2 regions of the Clostridium fermenticellae genome follow, and region 2 is predicted to be linked to the other one. Evidence: riboswitches for the same ligand, from Rfam matches in the RefSeq annotation. Region 2 holds a riboswitch; the other holds the start of a gene.
The links. Region 2 has a riboswitch for lysine ahead of D4Z93_RS10035 (aspartate kinase). Riboswitches for the same ligand answer to the same signal wherever they lie in the genome.
Positions count from the first base shown of each region.

Region 1: another riboswitch for lysine. It lies ahead of D4Z93_RS07365 (amino acid permease); the one in region 2 lies ahead of D4Z93_RS10035 (aspartate kinase).

Region 1 is NZ_CP032416.1:1,565,724-1,576,871, reverse strand. Features, by position in the region: gene D4Z93_RS07385 (sulfite exporter TauE/SafE family protein) at 1-863, shown strand, start outside; gene D4Z93_RS07380 (carbamoyl phosphate synthase small subunit) at 1,081-2,136, shown strand; gene carB (carbamoyl-phosphate synthase large subunit) at 2,172-5,378, shown strand; gene D4Z93_RS07370 (GNAT family N-acetyltransferase) at 5,428-5,955, opposite strand; lysine riboswitch at 6,178-6,351, shown strand; gene D4Z93_RS07365 (amino acid permease) at 6,485-7,942, shown strand; gene D4Z93_RS07360 (metal-sensing transcriptional repressor) at 8,112-8,378, shown strand; gene D4Z93_RS07355 (heavy metal translocating P-type ATPase) at 8,394-10,844, shown strand; gene D4Z93_RS07350 (heavy-metal-associated domain-containing protein) at 10,871-11,086, shown strand.
Region 2 is NZ_CP032416.1:2,150,541-2,161,688, reverse strand. Features, by position in the region: gene ftsH (ATP-dependent zinc metalloprotease FtsH) at 1-906, shown strand, start outside; gene D4Z93_RS10065 (HelD family protein) at 948-3,077, shown strand; gene hydE ([FeFe] hydrogenase H-cluster radical SAM maturase HydE) at 3,123-4,175, shown strand; gene D4Z93_RS10055 (zinc-ribbon domain-containing protein) at 4,343-4,504, shown strand; gene D4Z93_RS10050 (amidohydrolase) at 4,774-6,111, shown strand; gene D4Z93_RS10045 (DUF3100 domain-containing protein) at 6,105-6,908, shown strand; gene D4Z93_RS10040 (hypothetical protein) at 6,910-7,362, shown strand; lysine riboswitch at 7,530-7,729, shown strand; gene D4Z93_RS10035 (aspartate kinase) at 7,860-9,062, shown strand; gene lysA (diaminopimelate decarboxylase) at 9,081-10,379, shown strand; gene D4Z93_RS10025 (glycoside hydrolase family 94 protein) at 10,486-11,148, shown strand, end outside.

The DNA of each region.
Region 1 (11,148 bases), 580 kb from region 2:
CCGGTAAAGAAAACAAACTGGAAAAATCAAATTTTTTTGCCTTAGGTGCAGTTGGGTTTTTAACAAATTTCTTCGATACTCTGGGAATAGGAAGTTTTGCGCCTACTACCGCTTTACTAAAATTTTTCAAGTTATCAAAAGATAGAACTTTACCCGGAACTTTAAATGTATCATGCACTATACCGGTAGTAATAGAGGCACTTATATTCATAACAGTCATCAAAGTAGATCCCCTAACTTTATTTTTAATGCTTGCAGCAGGTGCTGTAGGCTCGGTAATCGGGGCGGATATAGTTTCAAAATTAGATGAAAAGAAAATAGAAGTTGCGATGGGAGCAGCACTGGTTATAGTAGCACTTGTAATGCTGGCTTCACAACTTAAACTTATGCCATCAGGAGGGACACAAGTAGGTCTTACTGGCTGGAAGCTTATTGTAGCTATAGCAGGTAACTTTATATTAGGTGCACTTATGACACTTGGAATAGGGTTATATGCACCATGTATGGCATTAGTTTTTGCCCTTGGAATGAGTCCTAGAGTAGCATTTCCTATAATGATGGGTTCCTGTGCATTTTTAATGCCGGTTGCATCTGTCAAATTTGTAAGAACAGGATCATATGACAGGAAGGCTTCGTTAGCTATAACAATATTTGGTGTTGTTGGAGTGCTAATTGCAGCATATATAGTAAAGTCACTTCCATTAAATATTTTGACATGGCTGGTAATAGTAGTTATTTTCTATACTGCAGTTACGATGTTTATGTCTGCAAATAAAAAAGAAATGCAGGAAGTCAGGGTGAAAAGGCTGAATCATAAAAATGGTATTGACATATTACAAAAAATAAATTACAATCAATTATGAAGTAAAACTGGTGTAAAAAGTACACTTTAATTTGGTCCAGAGAGGCCAGAAAGAGGTATTATATTTATGAAAAGTTATATTATCGAATTATATTTAGATTTATATAAAAAAGACAATAAATAGGCTATTTTTTAAAATAGTTTATCTATTGTCTTTTTTATATTTAAGCTTTCAATAAAAGTGTATTTTTACTCAGAAATTTAAAGGAGGTCTTTTTATGAAAGCAAAACTTATACTAGAAAATGGAATGATATTTAGTGGAAAAGCTTTTGGATATCTTAAAGAGAGCAGTATAGGCGAAGTTGTATTCAATACTGGAATGACAGGGTATCAAGAGATCCTTACGGATTCATCGTATTATGGACAAATTGTAGCAATGACATATCCTTTAATAGGGAATTATGGAATAAATTTAGAAGATATGCAGTCGAGTTCAGTAAAAGTTAAAGGATTTATTGTTAGAGAAAAGTGCAATATATCAAGTAATTTTAGAGCAGAACTTGAACTTGATGATTATCTAAAGCGAAATAAAGTCATGGGACTTGAAGGAATTGATACAAGGGAGCTTACAAAAATTTTAAGAAAGAACGGTACTATGAAGGGAATAATAACTACCCTGGAGGAATTATCTTTTGAGGATGTAACCGGACAATTACATGGATACTCAAATAAATATGCCGTCAAAATGGTTACAACAAAAGAAAAAATTGTAATTGATGGAACTCAAAAGCATGTTGCAGTAATGGATTTTGGGGCAAAGAAAAATATAATAGACTCATTTTTAAATAGAAATTGTAAAGTCACTATATTTCCTGCATACACAAGTGCAGAGGAGATTTTAAATGTAAAGCCTGATTTGGTATTTTTGTCGAATGGTCCTGGAAATCCTGAGGATTTGCCAGAAATTATAGAAAATATTAGAAAGCTTATTGGAAGGCTTCCAGTAACCGGAATATGCCTGGGACATCAACTTATAGCATTGGCACTTGGAGGGAAAACTGCAAAACTTAAATTTGGACACAGGGGATGCAATCATCCTGTTAAGGATATTTATGAAGATAAAGTTCATATAACTTCACAAAATCATGGATACTACGTAAAAACTTTACCACAGGATATGGTGGAGACTCATATTAATTTAAATGATGGAACAATAGAAGGAATGAAACATAAAAAATTACCTATATTTTCTGTCCAATTTCACCCAGAAGCATGTCCAGGACCTAAAGACAATGACTATATTTTTGATGAATTTATGGAATACTCACTTTAAAATTAGAATTTTGTTAAATTTGGGAGGGAATAATTATGCCATTAAATAAAGATATTAAAAAAGTTTTAGTAATAGGTTCGGGACCAATAGTAATAGGACAGGCTGCAGAGTTTGATTATTCTGGAACTCAGGCTTGTGAAAGTCTTAGAAAAGAAGGAGTAGAAGTTATACTTGTAAATAGTAACCCTGCAACTATTATGACAGATAAAGAGGTAGCAGATAAAATATATTTAGAACCGTTAACAGGTGAATTTTTAGAAAAAGTCATAGAAAAGGAAAGACCTGATAGTCTTCTTGCCGGAATGGGAGGACAAACAGGACTTAATTTAGCTGTTGAATTATATGACAGTGGAATTTTGAATAGATATAATGTTCAGGTGATAGGAACCTCAATAGAGTCGATAAAAAAGGGTGAAGATAGAGAACTTTTTAGGAATATGATGAATGAGATAAAACAGCCTGTAATACAAAGTGAAATAATAAAAGATATAGATAGCGGAAAGAAATTTGCAAAGAAGATTGGTTATCCTGTTATTGTAAGGCCAGCATATACTTTAGGTGGAACCGGTGGCGGAATAGCAGAAACGGAAGAAGAACTTGAAGAAATACTTGCACTTGGAATTAAGCTTAGTACAATCGGACAGGTGCTGGTTGAAAGGAGTGTAAAGGGATGGAAGGAAATAGAATATGAGGTAATGAGGGATAAATACGGCAATTGTATATCTGTATGTAATATGGAGAATATAGATCCTGTTGGGATACATACCGGGGATAGTATTGTAGTTGCGCCAAGCCAGACATTATCAGATAAAGAATATCAGATGCTTAGATCTGCATCGATAGATATAATAAATGCTGTAGGAATTGAAGGAGGATGTAATGTACAGTTTGCATTAAATCCAGATTCATTTGAATATGCAGTTATAGAAATTAATCCAAGAGTTAGCAGATCGTCTGCTCTTGCATCAAAAGCAACTGGATATCCGATAGCCAGGGTAGCTGCTAAAATTGCACTTGGTTACGGATTACATGAAATAAAAAATGCTGTAACTCAGAAGACTTATGCGTGTTTTGAACCGTCACTCGATTATGTAGTTGTAAAAATTCCCAAATGGCCTTTTGATAAGTTTCAGGGAGCAGATAGATCACTTGGAACGAAGATGATGGCCACAGGAGAAATTATGTCTATAGGAAGTAATTTTGAAGAGGCATTTTTAAAAGGTATAAGATCGTTAGAAATTGGTAAGTATTCTCTTCAGGATAGTAAGTTTAGAGAATTAAGCACAGCTAACCTCAAAGAAATAGTAATGTCTCCAGATGATGAAAGGATGTTTGCACTTGCGGAGATTCTTAGAAGAGACTATTTAGTAGATAAAATTTCTGAAATAACAGGTATAGACAAGTTCTTTGTTGAAAAATTCAAGTGGATAGTTGAAGAAGAAGAAAAATTAAAATTGAGTAAGATTGATAAACTGGATAAAGATTGGCTTTATAGGCTTAAGAAAAAGGGATTTTCTGATAAAGGTATAGCCGATATACTTAAAGTATCTCCCGATGATATATATAGGCTTAGAAACATATGGAACATACAGCCTGTATATAAGATGGTAGATACCTGCGGAGGTGAATTTGAAGCATTAACACCATATTATTATTCTACTTATGATGATTATGATGAGGTAAAGGTTTCAGATAAGAAGAAAATTGTGGTAATAGGCTCCGGACCAATAAGAATAGGTCAGGGAGTAGAGTTTGATTATGCTTCTGTGCATTGTATTAAGGCACTTAGAAAGCTTGGAATAGAGACTATAATAATAAATAATAATCCGGAAACCGTAAGTACTGATTTTGATATATCTGATAAATTATATTTTGAACCATTAACTGAAGAAGAGGTACTTAATGTAATCAATAAAGAAAAACCTTATGGTGTTATTCTTGAGTTTGGTGGTCAGACTGCGATTAAACTCGCAAAGTTTTTAAAAGAGAAAAATATAGCAATACTTGGAACTACAGCTGATCAAATAGATATGGCAGAGAATAGAGAAAAATTTGATGAATTACTCGAAAAGCTGCATATATCAAGGCCAAAGGGACATGGAGTGTGGTCATTAGAAGAAGGATTAAGTGAGGCACAAAAATTAGGATTTCCTGTGCTTGTAAGACCCTCATATGTTTTGGGAGGAAGAGGCATGGAAATAACATATAATGAGGAAGAATTAATGTACTATCTCAAAAATGCTTTCAAAAATGATAAAAAGAATCCTATATTGATAGATAAGTATCTTATGGGAAGGGAAATAGAGGTAGATGCTATATCAGATGGAGAAGATGTTCTTGTACCAGGTATAATGGAACATTTAGAGAGAGCAGGAGTACATTCCGGAGATAGTATAACTATGTATCCAAGTCAAAACATAAGTCCTAATATTAAAGAAAAAGTTTTTGAGTACACAAAAAGATTAGCATTAGCGATAGGGATACATGGTATGATAAATATTCAGTTTATAGAGTTTAAAGGGAAACTTTATGTAATAGAGGTAAATCCAAGGGCATCGAGAACGGTACCATATATAAGTAAAGTGAGCAAGGTACCAATAGTTGATATAGCTACAAAAGTAATGCTTGGAGAAAAATTAAAGAATCTTAAGTACGGGTTGGGAGTATACAAAACTCCAGATTTAGTATCGGTCAAGGTGCCTGTGTTTTCTACTCAAAAACTTCCTAAGGTTGAAATATCACTAGGACCTGAAATGAAGTCCACTGGTGAAGTACTTGGTGTTGGAAAGAATATATACGAGGCATTATACAAAGGGTTTATATCGGCCAATATGTTTATAAAAAAGAAAAATAGTACGGTACTTGCAACCATAAATGACCATGATAAGGAGGAATTTTTATCTATAGCTAAAAGATTGAATACTATAGGATTTAATTTTATGGCAACATCAAAAACGGCTGAGCTTTTAAGAAGGAATGGAATAGAAGTTAAGGAAGTAAGAAAACTTAAAGAATCACATCCAAATATATTAGATGTAATCAGAAGTGGAAAAGTTGATTTGGTGGTTAATACACCTACTAAAGGGAACGACTCAAAAAGGGATGGGTTTATTATAAGAAGAGCTGCTATTGAAAGAAATATAGGAGTAATAACGGCATTAGATACATTTAGTGCTATGGTTAATGTAAGAATAAAAAATATTGATGAAAAGAGATTAGAGATCTTTAATCTAGCAAATTAAAATCAAAGTGTATTCTTAAAGTGGTAAACTTTAGGATACACTTTTGTATTTATATACTGTTATTTACGGTATTTGTACATGAATTGTCAAGACTTTTAGATTTGTATTCTTTGCATAAAAGTGCCCTTATATATCCTCTATCTTTACTAGTTGAATCAATGAAAAAACCTCTTCCATAATAAAATCTTATGAGTGAAAACATTCTTGATGAAGTGTGAAGATAAATGTTTGTAACACCTAGGGATATCATATCATCATCAACTGCACTCATTAAAATTTTACCAATTCCACTGTTTTGATAATTGGATTTCACTCCAAAACGACTTAAATAGGCAGTTTTATCTGGATTGACTTTTATTCGCACACTTCCTATTATAGTATTACCGTCAAGTGCTACAAAAACTTCCTTTGTTTTTATGTCGTTTTCTATATCTTTGTAAGTTTCTTTAAGTGCATCTATTGTTCGTGGAATCTGTGCATTTTTAAAATATATTTTAAAAACTTGTTTTGTTATTTCATAAATTGCTTTACTGTCTTTTATATCAGCTTTCCTAACTACAAAGATTTTTTTCTCCATTGATCTACCCCCGAACTTCCGATTTTTTATTTATGAATAATTATACATTTTATTTAATAAAAATGCAATAATATTTTTTATTAAATTTTTGAAAGAGATATATAGGCTTGGAATTACAAACCCTATAGATTACTTCAAAAATGAATTTATAATATATGATTTATAAATTATAGCTTTACTAATTATGAATATTATTATATAATACTTTTATAATAAGTGAATAACTAGGGTAGAGGTGCATAATCTAATAGTAATATTGCTGAGGTAAGCACTATGAAGCAGTATGAAAGGGGATTTTGCCGAAGCTTATGGCAAATGCTTTAATGTCGTATAGCTGGGCTTATTGAAAATATCGATAAGACTGTCACAATGTATTTGTGGAGCGCTATCATTCAATGAAAATTATGGTTTAAGAGTGTATTATATATACCTTGCTTTAATACCTTGAGTGTGTGCTCAAGGTATTTTTTATTATCAAATATCTTGGTTATTTACTTATCGGAATAAAATACCGATAAGGGGGAGAAAAATGCAGCAGATAGAACAAAATTTAGGACAAGAACAAGTAGGAGAACAAAATTTAAAGAGAAATTTAAAATCTAGACATCTTAATATGATTGCAATAGGAGGAGCAATTGGCACAGGAATATTTTTAGCACTAGGTGATACTATAAGACAAGCAGGGCCAGGTGGTGCATTAGTTGCATATGCATGTATAGGTATTATGGTATACTTTTTAATGACAGGACTTGGAGAGATGGCAACTCATATGCCAGTTGCCGGTTCATTTGAAGTGTATGCATCAAAGTTTATAGACCCGGCACTTGGCTTTGCACTTGGATGGAACTATTGGTACAATTGGGCTATTACTGTTGCGGCTGAAATGGTTGCAGCTGCACTTATTATGAGATTTTGGTTTCCAAGTATTCCTTCTGTAAGATGGAGTGCATTATTTTTAGGAATAATTGTTATATTTAATTTTTTATCAGTAAAAGGATATGGAGAATCGGAGTTTTGGTTTGCAAGTATTAAAGTTATTACGGTAATAATATTTATTTTGATAGGTGCAGCAACTATCTTTGGGATATTTAACGGAAATCCAATCGGATTAAAAAATTTTACAATTAAGGATGCACCTTTTGTTGGAGGAGTAAAATCTATATTTATGATATTCTTAATAGCAGGATTTTCTTTTCAGGGAACAGAACTTGTAGGAATTGCAGCTGGAGAAAGTGAGGATCCAGGTGAAAATATACCTAAAGCAACTAAGGCAATATTTTGGAGAATATTAATATTTTATATAGGAACGATTTTTATAGTTGGAGCACTTGTACCTTATACAGAAGCTGGAGTTGAAACAAGTCCATTTACTATGGTATTTACTAAGGTTGGTATTGCTGGTGCTGCATCGATCATGAATATAGTAATATTAACTTCGATATTATCTGCGGGTAATTCAGGAATGTATGCATCAACTAGAATGTTATATGCATTAGCTGAGTCAGGAAAGGCTCCTAAATTTCTTGCAAAAGTAAATAAGAGGGGTGTTCCTATAAATTCATTAATAGTTACAACTATAATTGCATGTGCGTGTTTTTTAACAGGATTATATGCAGAAAGTACAGTTTATGTCTGGCTTGTTGCAGCATCAGGATTGGCAGGTTTTATAGCATGGCTTGGCATAGCAATGTGTCATTATCGTTTTCGTAAAGCTTATATAGCTCAAGGTCTTGATTTAAATAAACTTAAATATAAAGCAAAATTTTTTCCTATAGGTCCAATTATAGCATTAATATTATGTATAGTAGTTATATTAGGACAAGGAATTACTTATTTTGGAACATCTCAAATCGATTGGAAAGGTATTATTTCAACATATATTGGTCTGCCATTGTTTTTAATATTATGGGCAGGATACAAATTTAAACATAAAACAAAGGTTATTGATGTAAAAGATGTTGACCTGAGTGAACTTGATTTGAAATAATTTTAATATTTTTATGATTAAAAGTAAAAGATAATAAAGACAAAAAAAGTATTTATTAAAAAATAGATACTTTTTTTATTTTTATTCATATTTTATTCATATTTTTGTTGTATTATATTTATATAGATTAACACCCCCACCGGGGGTAGGAGGTAGCAATATGAGTTGTATGAATGAAGAAAAGAAAAAAGCTATTCAAGCATTAAGAACCTCTAAAGGTCAAATAGAAGGAATAATTAAAATGCTTGAAGATGGGAGATATTGTATAGATGTATCAAATCAAATATATGCAGCTCAATCCCTTCTTAAAAAAGCAAATTTATTAATACTTAGGCAGCATTTAAATCATTGTGTTAAACAGGCTTTCTTACATGATAGTGGAGATGAAAAAGTGGATGAGATAATAAATTTATTGTCTAAACTGCTTAAAGATTAATAAGGAGGTGGTAAAGTGTCAAGTAAAACTTTGAAAATAGAGGGAATGGAATGTGCGGCCTGTGCGAGAGCAGTTGAGAGAGCTGTTAAAAAGCTTGATGGAATAGAAGTTGCAAATGTGAATCTGGCAACAGAGAAACTCAAAATAACTTTTGATGAATCAAAGATAAATGTGAAGGACGTACAGAAGGCTGTAGATAAAGCAGGATATAAAGCTGTTTCTGGAACAATAAATAGGACATTAAAAATAGAAGGAATGGAATGTGCAGCATGTGCAAGAGCGGTTGAAAGAGCTGTTAAGAAACTTGAGGGAGTAACAGAGGCAAATGTTAATCTTGCAACTGAGAAATTAAATATAAGCTTTGATAAAGAAAAGTTAAATGTTTCAAAAATTAAAAAAGTTGTGGATAAGGCGGGTTATAAAGCTATAGATGAAGAAACGTCGATAGATAGTGATAGTGAAAAGAAACTTAAGGATATGAAGAAATTGTGGAATAGATTTATAATATCGGCTGTATTTGCAGTTCCACTTCTAATAATAGCTATGGGACCTATGATAGCTGAAAAATTAGGATATATGCTTCCAGTTGCAATAGATCCAATGCATCATTATAAGGCATTTGCAATTATTCAATTAGTACTTGTACTTCCAATTTTAATAGAGGGAAGACATTATTTTATTGTTGGATTTAAATCATTATTTAGAGGAAGTCCCAATATGGATTCACTTATATCGATAGGTGCATCAGCAGCTTTTTTATATAGTTTGTTTGCAGTATATAAGATTATGTCAGGCAGTCATGCCTATGATATGTATTTTGAATCTGCAGGAGTTATATTGACGCTTATTACTCTTGGAAAATATCTTGAATCTGTTGCAAAAGGGAAAACCTCAGAAGCTATAAAGAAACTCATGAATTTAGTTCCTAAAAAGGCGCTTGTTGAAAGAGATGGAAAAGAAATAAATATCCTGGTTGATGAGGTTGAGGTCAACGACATAATCATAGTAAAACCAGGTGAAAAGATACCTGTAGATGGCAAAATAATAGAAGGATCAACATCTATAGATGAATCAATGATAACAGGTGAGAGTATACCAGTTGAAAAGCAGGTATCAGATAATGTAATTGGTGCAAGTATAAATAAAAATGGGATGATTAAATTTAAAGCTACCAAAATTGGAGGAGATACTGTTTTATCTCAAATTGTAAAGCTGGTAGAAGAAGCTCAGGGATCGAAGGCACCTATAGCTAAACTTGCAGATATTGTGTCTGGATACTTTGTTCCAGTTGTCATGTCACTGGCACTTATTGGTGCAATTTTATGGTATATAAACGGACAAGATCTGGTATTTTGTCTTACAATATTTATTTCAGTACTTGTTATAGCATGTCCATGTGCACTAGGACTTGCAACGCCGACAGCTATAATGGTTGGAACAGGAAAAGGAGCAGAATATGGAGTTCTTATAAAGAGCGGTACTGCACTTGAAGCTACCCATAAAGTAAAAACAATTGTATTTGATAAAACAGGAACAATTACTGAGGGAAAACCTAAAGTTACAGATATTGTAACAGTAACTGGTGTTGATAAAGACTATATTTTAAAGTTGGCCGCATCAGCTGAAGCTGGTTCAGAACATCCGTTAGGAGAAGCTATTGTTGAGAATGCAAATTTTCTTCGAATAGAATTAGAAAAGATAGAGTCTTTTAAAGCTATTACAGGGTATGGTATAGAAGTTTTTATCGATAGTAAAAAAATACTTCTTGGCAATAAAAAATTGATGGATAAGAATGGTATTAATTTAGAGAAGCTCAATATAGTTTCAGAAAAATTATCTGGAGAAGGAAAAACACCTATGTATGTATCTGAAAATGGAAAAATTCTTGGAGTAATAGCTGTAGCTGATACAGTTAAACAAAATAGTAAGAGATGTGTAGAAAAATTACATTCGATGGGAATTGAAGTAGTAATGATAACTGGTGATAATGAAAGAACAGCTGGTGCAATAGGGAAACAGGTTGGAATTGACAGGATAATTGCAGAGGTATTGCCGGGAGATAAAGCAGAGGAAGTAAAGATGCTTCAAAGTGAAGACAGGAAAGTGGCTATGGTTGGTGATGGAATAAATGATGCTCCAGCACTGGCTCAGGCAGATATAGGAATTGCAATAGGCTCTGGAACAGACATTGCTATTGAATCAGCAGATATAGTTCTTATGCGTGGTGATTTAATGGATGTAGTTACAGCTATAGAATTGAGCAGAAAAACAATAAAGAATATAAAGGAAAATCTTGCGTGGGCGTTTGGATATAATACTCTTGGCATACCAGTTGCGATGGGAGTGCTTTATATATTTGGTGGTCCACTCTTAAATCCAATGATTTCAGCTTTAGCAATGAGTTTAAGTTCGGTATCAGTTTTGACAAATGCTTTAAGATTGAAAGGTTTCAAACCTTTAATTTAATATAAATATTGAGAGGAGAATATATTATGAAAAAGAAAGTATTTATTGAAGGAATGAGCTGCAAACACTGTGTTGCTCATGTTGAGGAGGCTCTTAAAGAATTAGATGGAGTTAAAAAAGTAAAAGTAAGTTTGGATGATAAAAATGCAGTTGTAGATTTTAAAGATGAAATTGAAGATAGTGCTATAAAAGCTGCTGTTGAGGATGCAGGATATGATGTAGTTAAGATAGAAAACATATAGGCCTTAGTAAGAATATTTTAATAATTTGACACATTTATTTTATAAATGATATACTAATTTAT
Region 2 (11,148 bases):
AATAGGCCTGAAGTACTTGACAAGGCTCTTTTGAGACCAGGAAGATTTGATAGAAGGGTAATAGTTGATAGACCTGATTTAAAGGGAAGAGAAGAGATACTTAAGGTACACACAAGGGGAGTTAAAATATCCCACGACATAAATTTATTGGATATTGCAAAGTCAACGCCAGGAGCTGTAGGGGCTGATCTTGCCAACATTATAAATGAAGCTGCATTAAGAGCTGTTAAGAAAAATAGAACTGAAGTAATACAGGAAGATCTTGAAGAAGCAGTTGAGGTGATTATTGCTGGAAAAGAGAAAAAAGATAGGATACTTTCTAAGAGAGAGAAGAGAGAAGTTGCTTTTCATGAAGTTGGTCATGCGCTTATAGCTGCACTTTTAAAACATACAGATCCTGTTCACAAGATAACTATAGTACCAACTACTATGGGTGCTTTAGGATATACAAGACAGCTTCCAACAGAAAAATATCTTAATAGTAAGGATGAAATGCTTGATCAGATATGTGTGATGCTTGGTGGAAGAGCAGCTGAAGAGGTTGAATTTAATAGTATTTCTACTGGAGCTTCAAATGATATAGAAAAGGCTACGCAAACTGCCAGAAGCATGGTTACAATATATGGAATGACAGATAGATTTGATATGATGGGACTTGAATCTGTTCAGGATAAATATTTAGATGGAAGGCCTGTCCAAAATTGTAGTCAGGAAACATCGACGGCTATAGATGAGGAAACGTTAAAAATAATAAGGGATGCACATATTAGAGCAAATAAAATACTTAATGAAAATAGAGAATTATTAACTAAGGTATCGGAAATATTGATAGATAAAGAAACTCTTATGGGAGAAGAATTTATGGCTCTTGTGAATGTAAATAAAGATAATGAGATTGTTGAATAATATTATTCAATTAGGTCAAAATGTGTAATGAGGTATATATTATGAATGATAGTAAACTAAATAAAAAGATTCAGTTTGATATTGAGAATAAAAGACTTAATTATGTATTTCATGAGATAGAAAATCAGATGCTCGAGTTTATTGAGAAAAGAAAGAAAATAGCTCAATATATACTTGATTTGAGGAAAAAAAATCTTGAGGAATACGAAGATGATGAAGATAAAATAACAGAATATTTTGATCATGAGGCTTTTGCCAAAGAGGAAGCATTTAAAATAATGGATAGGAAGCTTAGAGAGCTTACTATTCTCAACAAAACACCATATTTTGGAAAAGCTAATTTTGTGGATAAATTTGGAAAAAGCACTATATATATAGGTAGATTTGGCTTAAATAAAGAAGGAGAAGAGGAACCTGTAATTGTTGATTGGAGGGCACCTATAAGTTCTATATTTTATGCCGGTAAACTTGGAGAGATTTCATATAATGCTCCTATGGGAATGATAAAGGCTGATATTATATCTAAAAGACAGTTTATAATTAAAAATTCAAAGCTTGTTGGAATGTTTGATTCAAGCATGGATGTTAAAGATGAGATACTTCAAATGGTTTTAAGCCAAAATGCAGGTGACAAATTAAAAGATATAGTTATGACAATTCAGGCTGAGCAGGACAAAATAATAAGGCAGTCCAAGAATAAAGTTGTAGTTGTAAATGGAGCTGCAGGAACTGGCAAAACTACAATAGCTCTCCATAGAGTTGCTTATTTATTATATAATTTCAGAGATAAACTTCAGGATAAAGTTTTAATAATAGGCCCAAATAGTATATTTATGGATTATATATCAACTGTACTTCCAAGTTTAGGCGAAGTTGGTGTTAGACAAACTACGTTTGAGGATTTTGCATTAGATATTATAAATTTAAAAGAAAAGACTATGAATTTTCAAGATTATATGGAAAAAGTATTGGAAAATGATAAAAGAATGCGTGATTCTATAATTTTTAAAGGATCACTTAACTATATACAAAAATTGGATTCATTAGTAGATAAGCTTGATTATGAATATTTTAACATAGAAGATGTTAAGTTTTATGATAAAATTATAGTTAGTGAGTATGAAATTAAAGAGATGTTTGATAATTACTTCAAATATATGCCTTTATTTAGAAGAAATAAAAAGGTGAAAATCATTATTTTTTCTAAAATCAGAGATGAGAGAGACAGGCTTGTGAGAGCCATAGAAGCAAGATATAAGAAAAAAAAGAGTAAAATGTCTGAAGAGGAACTAAACAATGAACTAAGTAATCTCATGTTCAAAAGGAAAAATGCCATACGGGATGTTATAAGAGAAGTTATGCTTATAAAACAAAAATTATCATGGCTTGAAAACGAAGATGTTGTAGATATATATAAAAGATTTAATAAAGATAACTTTTCATTTAATGAATTGATATATGATGATTTAGCACCTATAATATATCTAAAGATAAAATTAGAAGGTATAAAATTTAAACAGAATATAAGACATGTGGTTATAGATGAGGCTCAGGATTATTCCATGCTTCAATTTACTGTTATAAAAGAACTTACTAATTGTAAGTCATTTACCATAGTTGGAGATAGCAATCAGAGAATTTTGCCTGTTGAAGGTGAGATACCTATGTCTAATTTAACATACGTTTTTAATGGGTTTGATATGGAACAATTTAACTTATTAAAAAGTTACAGGTCTACACAGCAGATAATGGAGTATGCAAACAAATTTATAGATTATAGTGGTGAAGTACCTTTTGTTAGGAATGGAGAAAATGTGTTAGAAAAGGACGTATTAAGTGAAGATGAGCTTGTAGATGAGATAATTTCAGATATTAAGAGTTTAAAGGTTAAAGGTTATGCAAGCATAGCTGTAATTTGTAAAGACATTAAGCAGACTATGAAGCTTGGAAATCGTATAAAAAGTAAATATCATATAACTATATTTAGTAGTGAGGATATACTGTATTCCAGTGGTGAAGTTATAATTCCATCATATTTTGCAAAGGGACTTGAATTTGATTCAGTTATTCTTATAAATGATTACTCAAACTATAAAGATGATAAAAAATTGAAGTATGTAATGGCTACTAGAGCACTTCATGAATTGCACGTATATAATTATAAAAACTGAATTTTTGATAAAAAACTTTTAAAAAGGGAAAGGAATTTATGGCAGATGAATGATTCTATATTAAGTCTAATAAAAAAGGCGGAGAGAAAACATGATCTTGATAAAGATGAGTTAGTTATGATACTTGAAGATGAATATTGCAATGATGAATTATTTAAAGCTGCAGACAGAGTAAGAAAGAAATATGTTGGAGATGAAGTTCACCTAAGGGGAATTATAGAATTTTCTAATATATGCAAGAGAAACTGTCTGTATTGTGGTCTGAGATCATCGAATAAAAATATAAAAAGGTACAGGCTAACACCAGAAAGAATCATAAAGTTTGCATCTAAGGCAGTTGAATATGGATATAAGACTATAGTTATGCAGTCAGGAGAAGATGAATATTATACTATAGATAAACTAAGATATATAATATCAAATATAAAAAAGATGGATGTGGCTGTCACTTTGAGCATTGGAGAAAAGACATATGAAGAATATAAAGCATACAGAGATGCCGGAGCAGATAGATATTTAATGCGAATTGAAACAACTGATAAGGGATTGTATGAAAACATGGATCCTGGTATGAGTCATGAAAATAGAAAAGAGTGTCTTAAAAATTTAAAAAAACTCGGATATGAACTTGGGACAGGATGTCTTGTTGGGTTGCCGGATCAAACGGTTGAGTCCCTGGCAGATGATATTTTATTCTTTAAAGACATAGGATCGGATATGATTGGACTTGGACCATTTATACCAAATAAAGATACCCCATTAAAAGATTGCAAGGTTGAGGGAAACTTTATAATGAGTTTGAAGGTTATGGCCCTTACAAGACTTTTAATACCAGATGCTAATATCCCGGCAACTACTGCCATGGAGGCACTAAATCCAAATGGAAGAATAATCGGGCTTCAAAGTGGTGCAAATGTAGTCATGCCAAATGTAACAGAAGGTGAATATAGAAAATTATATGCGCTTTATCCTGGAAAAATATGTACTGGTGATACACCCTCACACTGCAAGGGATGTATTACATATAAAATACAGTCGATAGGTAGAAGTATAGGAACAGGAAAAGGTTTCAGAGTAAAAAGAAGGGTTATTAATTAAATTAAGTATTGCCTGTATTTTGCAAGTATGGTATACTAAAACTAATAATTGATTATTATATTGTTGGTATGGAAAGATTTAATGTATGAGTAACATTTCTTCTTTTTAGGAGCGTAATGTGAGTCAATTTTTAAATCTTAAATTTATTGAAAAGGAGGAATGTTAAAATGGCAGATAGAACTTTAGTTTGTAAAGATTGTGGGAAAGAATTTGTATTCACAGAAGGTGAACAGGAATTCTACAAAGAAAAAGGTTTTGAAAATGAACCTAAAAGATGTCCTGAATGTAGAAAAGCAAGAAAACAACAGAACAGAGGATTTAGAAAATAGTATAATTTTTGTAAATTATAAACCTGTAAGGTCTACCTTATAGGTTTTTTTATGTGCGTTCAGCATGGGCGCAATCTCATCTTTAAATGTAGTATCACTAAGATTTAAAACACATCAAAAGTAATATTTTAATAAATATCCCATATAGTATTAATGTGTAAATATAAAGAGCATGCCATTCATAAATAAGTATGAATAGATATGCTTAATATTGTTTATGGCTAATCTTGAGTCATATATTTTTTTGATGCAATAGGGGGGTATTTTATATGGATGCTAAGGAAATTGAAAAATTGAAGCAGAAGGTATGTAAAGCTATTGATGACAATTCCGAAAAGATAATAAGCTTTTCAAAATCTGTGGAAAAAGAACCGGAATTAGGATTTAAAGAAAAGAAGACGTCTGAAAAGATGAAAAATATTTTTGATGACATAGGCTTGAAATACAGAGATGGATTAGCTGTTACTGGAGTAAAGGCAAAATTGAAGGATGGACATAATGGTATAAATATAGCTATCCTTGGGGAGATGGATGCTGTCATATGCAGGGGAAATAAGAATACAGATCCTGAAACAGGGGCAGCTCATACCTGTGGACATCACCTTCAACTCGGAGCTTTAATTGGTTCAGCTATAGGTCTGAAATTGTCTGGAATTTCTGACAGATTAAATGGAAATGTGACCTTTATGGCAGTACCTTCGGAAGAATGTATTGAATTTGATTACAGACAGAAACTTATACAGCAGGGAAAAATTCATTTCTTTGGGGGCAAACAGGAACTCATATATCAAGGCGAATTTGATGATGTGGATATAGCTGTGATGATGCATTCCCTGAAGAATTGTCCGGATCCTGCGATATTAATTGGAAAATCCAGTAATGGATTCCTGGCAAAGACTATACAGTACATAGGAAAAGCAGCTCATGCAGCTGAAGCACCGGAGCAGGGTGTAAATGCATTAAATGCTGCAATGATTGGACTTATAGGTGTAAATGCCTTGAGAGAAACCTTTAAAGATGAAGATTATGTAAGATTTCATTCTATTATTACAAAAGGTGGAGATGTAGTAAACAGCATTCCTGATGATGTCAGAATTGAAAGTTACGTTCGTGCAAGGACCATAGATGCTATGGTAAATACAAGTGAAAAAGTTGATAGGGCCCTTAAGGCTGGAGGAGATGCAGTAGGTGCTAAAACTATTATAAGAACAATACCGGGATATCTTCCGCTTGAATGTTCACAGGAATTAAATGATATATATAGACATAATTGCAGTAAAATTTTACCTAAAGGCAGTATACTCGATGGAGGACATTTTTTTGCTTCTACTGATATGGGAGATGTATCCCAGATACTTCCGAGTATACACCCTTACGTAGGTGGAATCAGTGGTAGTCTTCATGAAAAAGACTTCAATGTTGAGGATTACTATTCAGCCTGTGTGCTTCCCGCTAAATTATTTGCAATGCTTGTAATAGATCTACTGACTGATAATGCAGAAAAAGCCAGATATGTAATTGAAAAATTTAGACCTCAATTGTCTAAAAAGGAATATTTAAAAATTCTGAGTGGATTTAATAAAGTAATAGGAGGAGAAAGATGCTGAAAAAATATCTTAAAATTTTTTTACTGGCTTTTCTACTAGTCGTAATATGTGAATTCATAGGAGAGAAAAAAATTAAGCTTGGACCTGGATATCTTATATTTTTACCAATGTTATTTGCCTTAATAATGGGTGTTATTATAAGCCTTCCGAAATTAAAGCTGATCTCTAACAAAGAGATGAGCCTATCTAACGAAATTATGGGAATTGCGGTAATACTTTTTGTAGCTAAAATAGGTACTACCATGGGGCCTTCTATAGTTGCTCTCATTGAATCAGGCTGGGCGCTTTGTTTCCAGGAACTTGGACATTTTTTCGGAACTGTTATTCTGGGACTTCCAATAGCTATTTTGCTTGGACTTGGGCGTGAAGCTGTAGGAGCTACTTTCTCAATCGATCGTGAGCCCAATATAGCTATAATTTCGGAAAAATATGGTATGGATTCTCCGGAAGGACATGGAGTTATGGGAATATATATTTGTGGAACATTGTTTGGTGCGGCTTATATCGGACTTCTTGCAGGATATATGGGATCTCTTAAGATATTTAATCCTCTGGCTCTTGCCATGGGATCGGGAGTTGGATCTGGAAGTATGATGGCAGCGGCTTCAGGTGCTATTGCGGCGGTATTTCCATCAGAAGCTAAAGAGATAGCAAGTTTTTCAGCAGCTTCCAATTTACTTACTACTATAATAGGAATATATTTTACATTATTTATTTCCCTGCCAGTTGCAAATAAATTCTATGACTGGCTGCAGCCTAGGATTGGAAAAAATAGAAAAAGGGAAGGGGAAAGTTAAAATGAAGAAATTGACTCGGGAAGCTGCTATTTTATTTGGAGTTGGAATAATTGCACTCATTGGGAACAGTATAAATGATAAAGTACCTTTAAAGGTTGGATTTATTGGAATGTTAATATTGGTTTGTATTACTTTAGCTGGGATTATAATAAAGAAGATCATTCCAATTAACCTTCCAATAGTATTTTGGGTATCCATAGTGGCTGTTTTAGTAACATGTCCTCTTAATCCTTATGGTGCCTATTTGGACAAACAGTATTTGGACAAAATAAATATGCTGGCGCTTACAACACCAGTTTTGGCTTTTGCCGGCCTTTCTCTTGGCAAGGATTTGAAACTTTTCAAGGAACTAAGCTGGAAAATAGTGATCGTAGCTCTTACAGTTTATACAGGAACTTTTATATTTGCAACTTTAATTGCACAGGTTGTCTTAAAAATTACAGGTAAAATATAAAATCGAATTTCGAGGTTATTTCTATGAATTAATCTTGAGAACATCTCTTGAGGTAATGCATTGAACATTATTGCATGCTAATAATATATTTATAAAAAAATAACTTGCAACGCATTAATATTTATGATACACTAAGAACAATTTAATAAAAAGTATAAAGAAACTTACCTTAGGGTAGAGGTGCTGCAATTATAAGTATTTATTTTAGTTGGCGGATGATGATAAATAAAAAAAGGAATTGCGGCCGAAGAAAGTAATTTGGCAAAATTATCTTCTGGCTTTATATAGAATATATATAAAGCTGTCACTAAAAACATTTTTGTTTGTAGTCATTATATGTTTTTGCTAGTGGAGAGCTACAAAGGTACACTTGTATGGTTGCAGAGAATACTTATATGCAGCAAAGGTGTCCCTTTGCTGTATTTATTTTTATATTTAACTAAATTATTTAAAGGTATGTTTCTTTGTAAGAAACTGATTAAGGGAGTGTAAATACTATGGCTGTTGTTGTTCAAAAATATGGAGGAAGTTCTGTTAAGAATGTTGAAAAAATTAAGAATGTTGCGGAAACTGTAATAAAGAAAAAGGAGGCTGGAAATGATGTGGTTGTAGTAGTATCGGCAATGGGAGATACTACAGATAATTTGATATCGCTTGCCGGTAATATTACTCAAAATTCAGATAAAAGGGAATTGGATGCACTTCTATCCACAGGAGAAATGGTTTCGGCGAGTCTTCTTGCTATGGCAATCAAGGATAAGGGATATGATGCTGTAAGTTATACAGCATATCAGATAGGGATAGAAACATTTGGTGAGTATGGTAAAGCTCTTATCAAGGATATAGATGGAAAGAATATAAAAAGCAGCTTAAAAGAAGGAAAAATAGTAATTATAGCGGGTTTTCAGGGTATAAATAAAGAAGGAAACATAACAACTCTTGGAAGAGGAGGATCAGACACTACGGCTGTTGCCATAGCTGTAAAACTGAATGGTATATGTGAAATATATACTGATGTTGACGGGATATATAGTGTTGATCCTAGAAAATATAAAAATGCTAAAAAGCTTGGAGAAATAGATTATGAAGAAATGCTTGAACTTTCTAGTCTGGGAGCACAGGTAATGCATTCTAGATCTATAGAACTCGGACAGAAGTATAATATACCAATTTATGTTGGTTTAAGTAATAGTAATGTAAAAGGAACTATAATTAGGGGGTTGAATAAAGTGAATATGGAGAGTAAACCTATAACAGGACTTGCTACAAGTGATGAGGATGTTGCTATAACAATAAAGGAGATAAAAAATGATATAAATTTAATATCAGATTTATTTGAGAGGGTTGCAGGAAAGAGGATAAATATAGACATGATAAGTCAAACTGCACCAATAGATGGTAAAGTTAATCTATCATTTACTATACCAAAAACCGATTTGAAGGAGGGACTTGATATTATAAATCAATTTTGTAGTGACAAGTCTAATATAGCTATAGATGAAGATGTAACTAAATTTTCTGTAGTTGGTATAGGAATGAAAACTACATCCGGAGTTGCAGCTAAAATGCTTAAGCTTTTAAGTCAGAATAATATAGAAGTTAAAATGATAACTACATCGGAGATAAGAATTACATGCGCTATAAAACAGGGAGATAAGATTAAAGCAATAAATATTGTAGCTAAGGAATTCAATCTGTAATATTAGGAGGAGAGTGTAATGAAGTTAGTTGGCACTATGGAGGTAAATGACAATACATTACTCATTGGAGGGGTAAGCACCCGGGAGCTTGCAAAGGAATTTAAAACTCCACTTTATGTAATTGACGAGGCTCTTGTAAGAAGCCAATGCAAAAAATATTATAATTCTTTTAAAGTAGATGAACGTGGAAATAAAGTAGCATATGCCGGGAAGGCGTTTTTGACTACGGCTATGTGTCAGATAATAAATGAAGAAGGATTAAATTTGGATGTTGTTTCTGGAGGAGAATTATATACTGCACTTAAAAGCGGATTTCCTCCAAAAAAAATATATTTTCATGGAAATAATAAGACTATAGAAGAAGTAGAAATGGGAGTAAATTCCAGAGTGGGAAGATTTGTAGTTGATAATTTTTATGAACTTGAAAATATAAATTCTATTGCAGCAGAAAATAATGTAATTCAAAGTATACTTTTAAGAATAACTCCAGGAATAGAGGCTCATACTCATGATTATATAAAGACAGGACAGATTGATTCAAAATTTGGTTTTACTCTTCCAAACGGAGATGCAATTAAGGCAGTTAAAAAAGCCTTGAAACTTCCTAATATAAAGATAGAAGGACTTCATTGCCATATTGGATCACAAATATTTGAAATTGAACCGTATGAAAAAGAAGTTGAAATTATGCTTTCATTTATTAGAAAGATTAAAGATGAGTTAAACTATGACATAAATGAACTTGATCTTGGAGGAGGATTTGGAATCTATTATACTAAAGAAGATAAACCTAAAAAGATAGAAGAGTTTTGCAAAAGTATACTCGTTAAGGCGATAAGTATTTCAAAAAAATTGGACATAAAACTGCCTACTCTCGTTATAGAACCTGGGAGATCAATTATAGGGAATGCAGGTACTACCTTATATACAGTTGGTTCAATAAAAGAAATAGAAAATGTTAGAAAGTATGTATCTGTTGATGGAGGAATGACCGATAATATAAGGCCATCATTATATAATGCAGAATATGAATGTGTAATCGCAAATAATGTTGACAGTGAGTATAAAGAGAAAATAGCTGTTGCTGGAAAGTGCTGTGAATCTGGAGATATATTACTTAATGATATTTTAATTTCAAAGCCTGAAAGTGGTGATATACTTGCTGTATTTACAACGGGAGCATATGGTTATTCTATGAGTAATAACTATAATAAAATACCTAAGCCTGCAGTGGTTATGGTTAAGGGTGGAAAAAGTAAACTTATTTGCAGGCGACAGAGCTTTGAACAATTGATAGAAAATGAAATTCTTTTGTAGTATAAAAAATACTGTGGATTAAAAAATATCCACAGTATTTTTTTATAATATTAACGGATTTTATGGAGATAATAAATAAATCGGAAATTCTTTTTTGTGTGAAAGGATGGTTTTTGTGATTTATTATATTTTAGCCACATGTGTAATTTTATTGTTTCTATATTTGATATCAAGGAGGTCTGAATATAATAACAGTGGAAGCGATATAATTGAAGATATGCCTAGCATGAATGCAAGTAAGGAAGAGTTAAAAAAGCATGCGATTGAGATATCTGCTCACCTTGATATTGCGATAAAGAACAGTTGTAAACATAAATTAATAAAGAATCTAGACGAAAGTTACAAAAAAATACTTAATGGTAATGATTATATAGATGAAAAATTTAGAAATAAGAAGGATGTACTTCAGTGTGGTGAATGGATTTTGGATAATTTATATTTAATACAGAGAGAGTATGCAAATATAAAAAAGAATATGCCGAGGGAATGTTATAAGGATATTCCTGTTATAAGTAAAGGAATTATGAAAGGATATCCAAGAATTTATTACATAGCGGTCGAAATGATCTCATATACTGATGGGAAGATAGATGAAGATGTTATAAAAACATTTATAAAGGCATACCAAAAAAATAGTGTTTTGACAAGTGGAGAACTTTGGGCTCTTCCAACTATGATTAAAATAGCCCTTATTCAAAATATAAGTAAGATAACTCAGAGAATTGTGTTTGCACAAACTGAAAGGGAAAAAGCTGAAAGAATAGCAGAA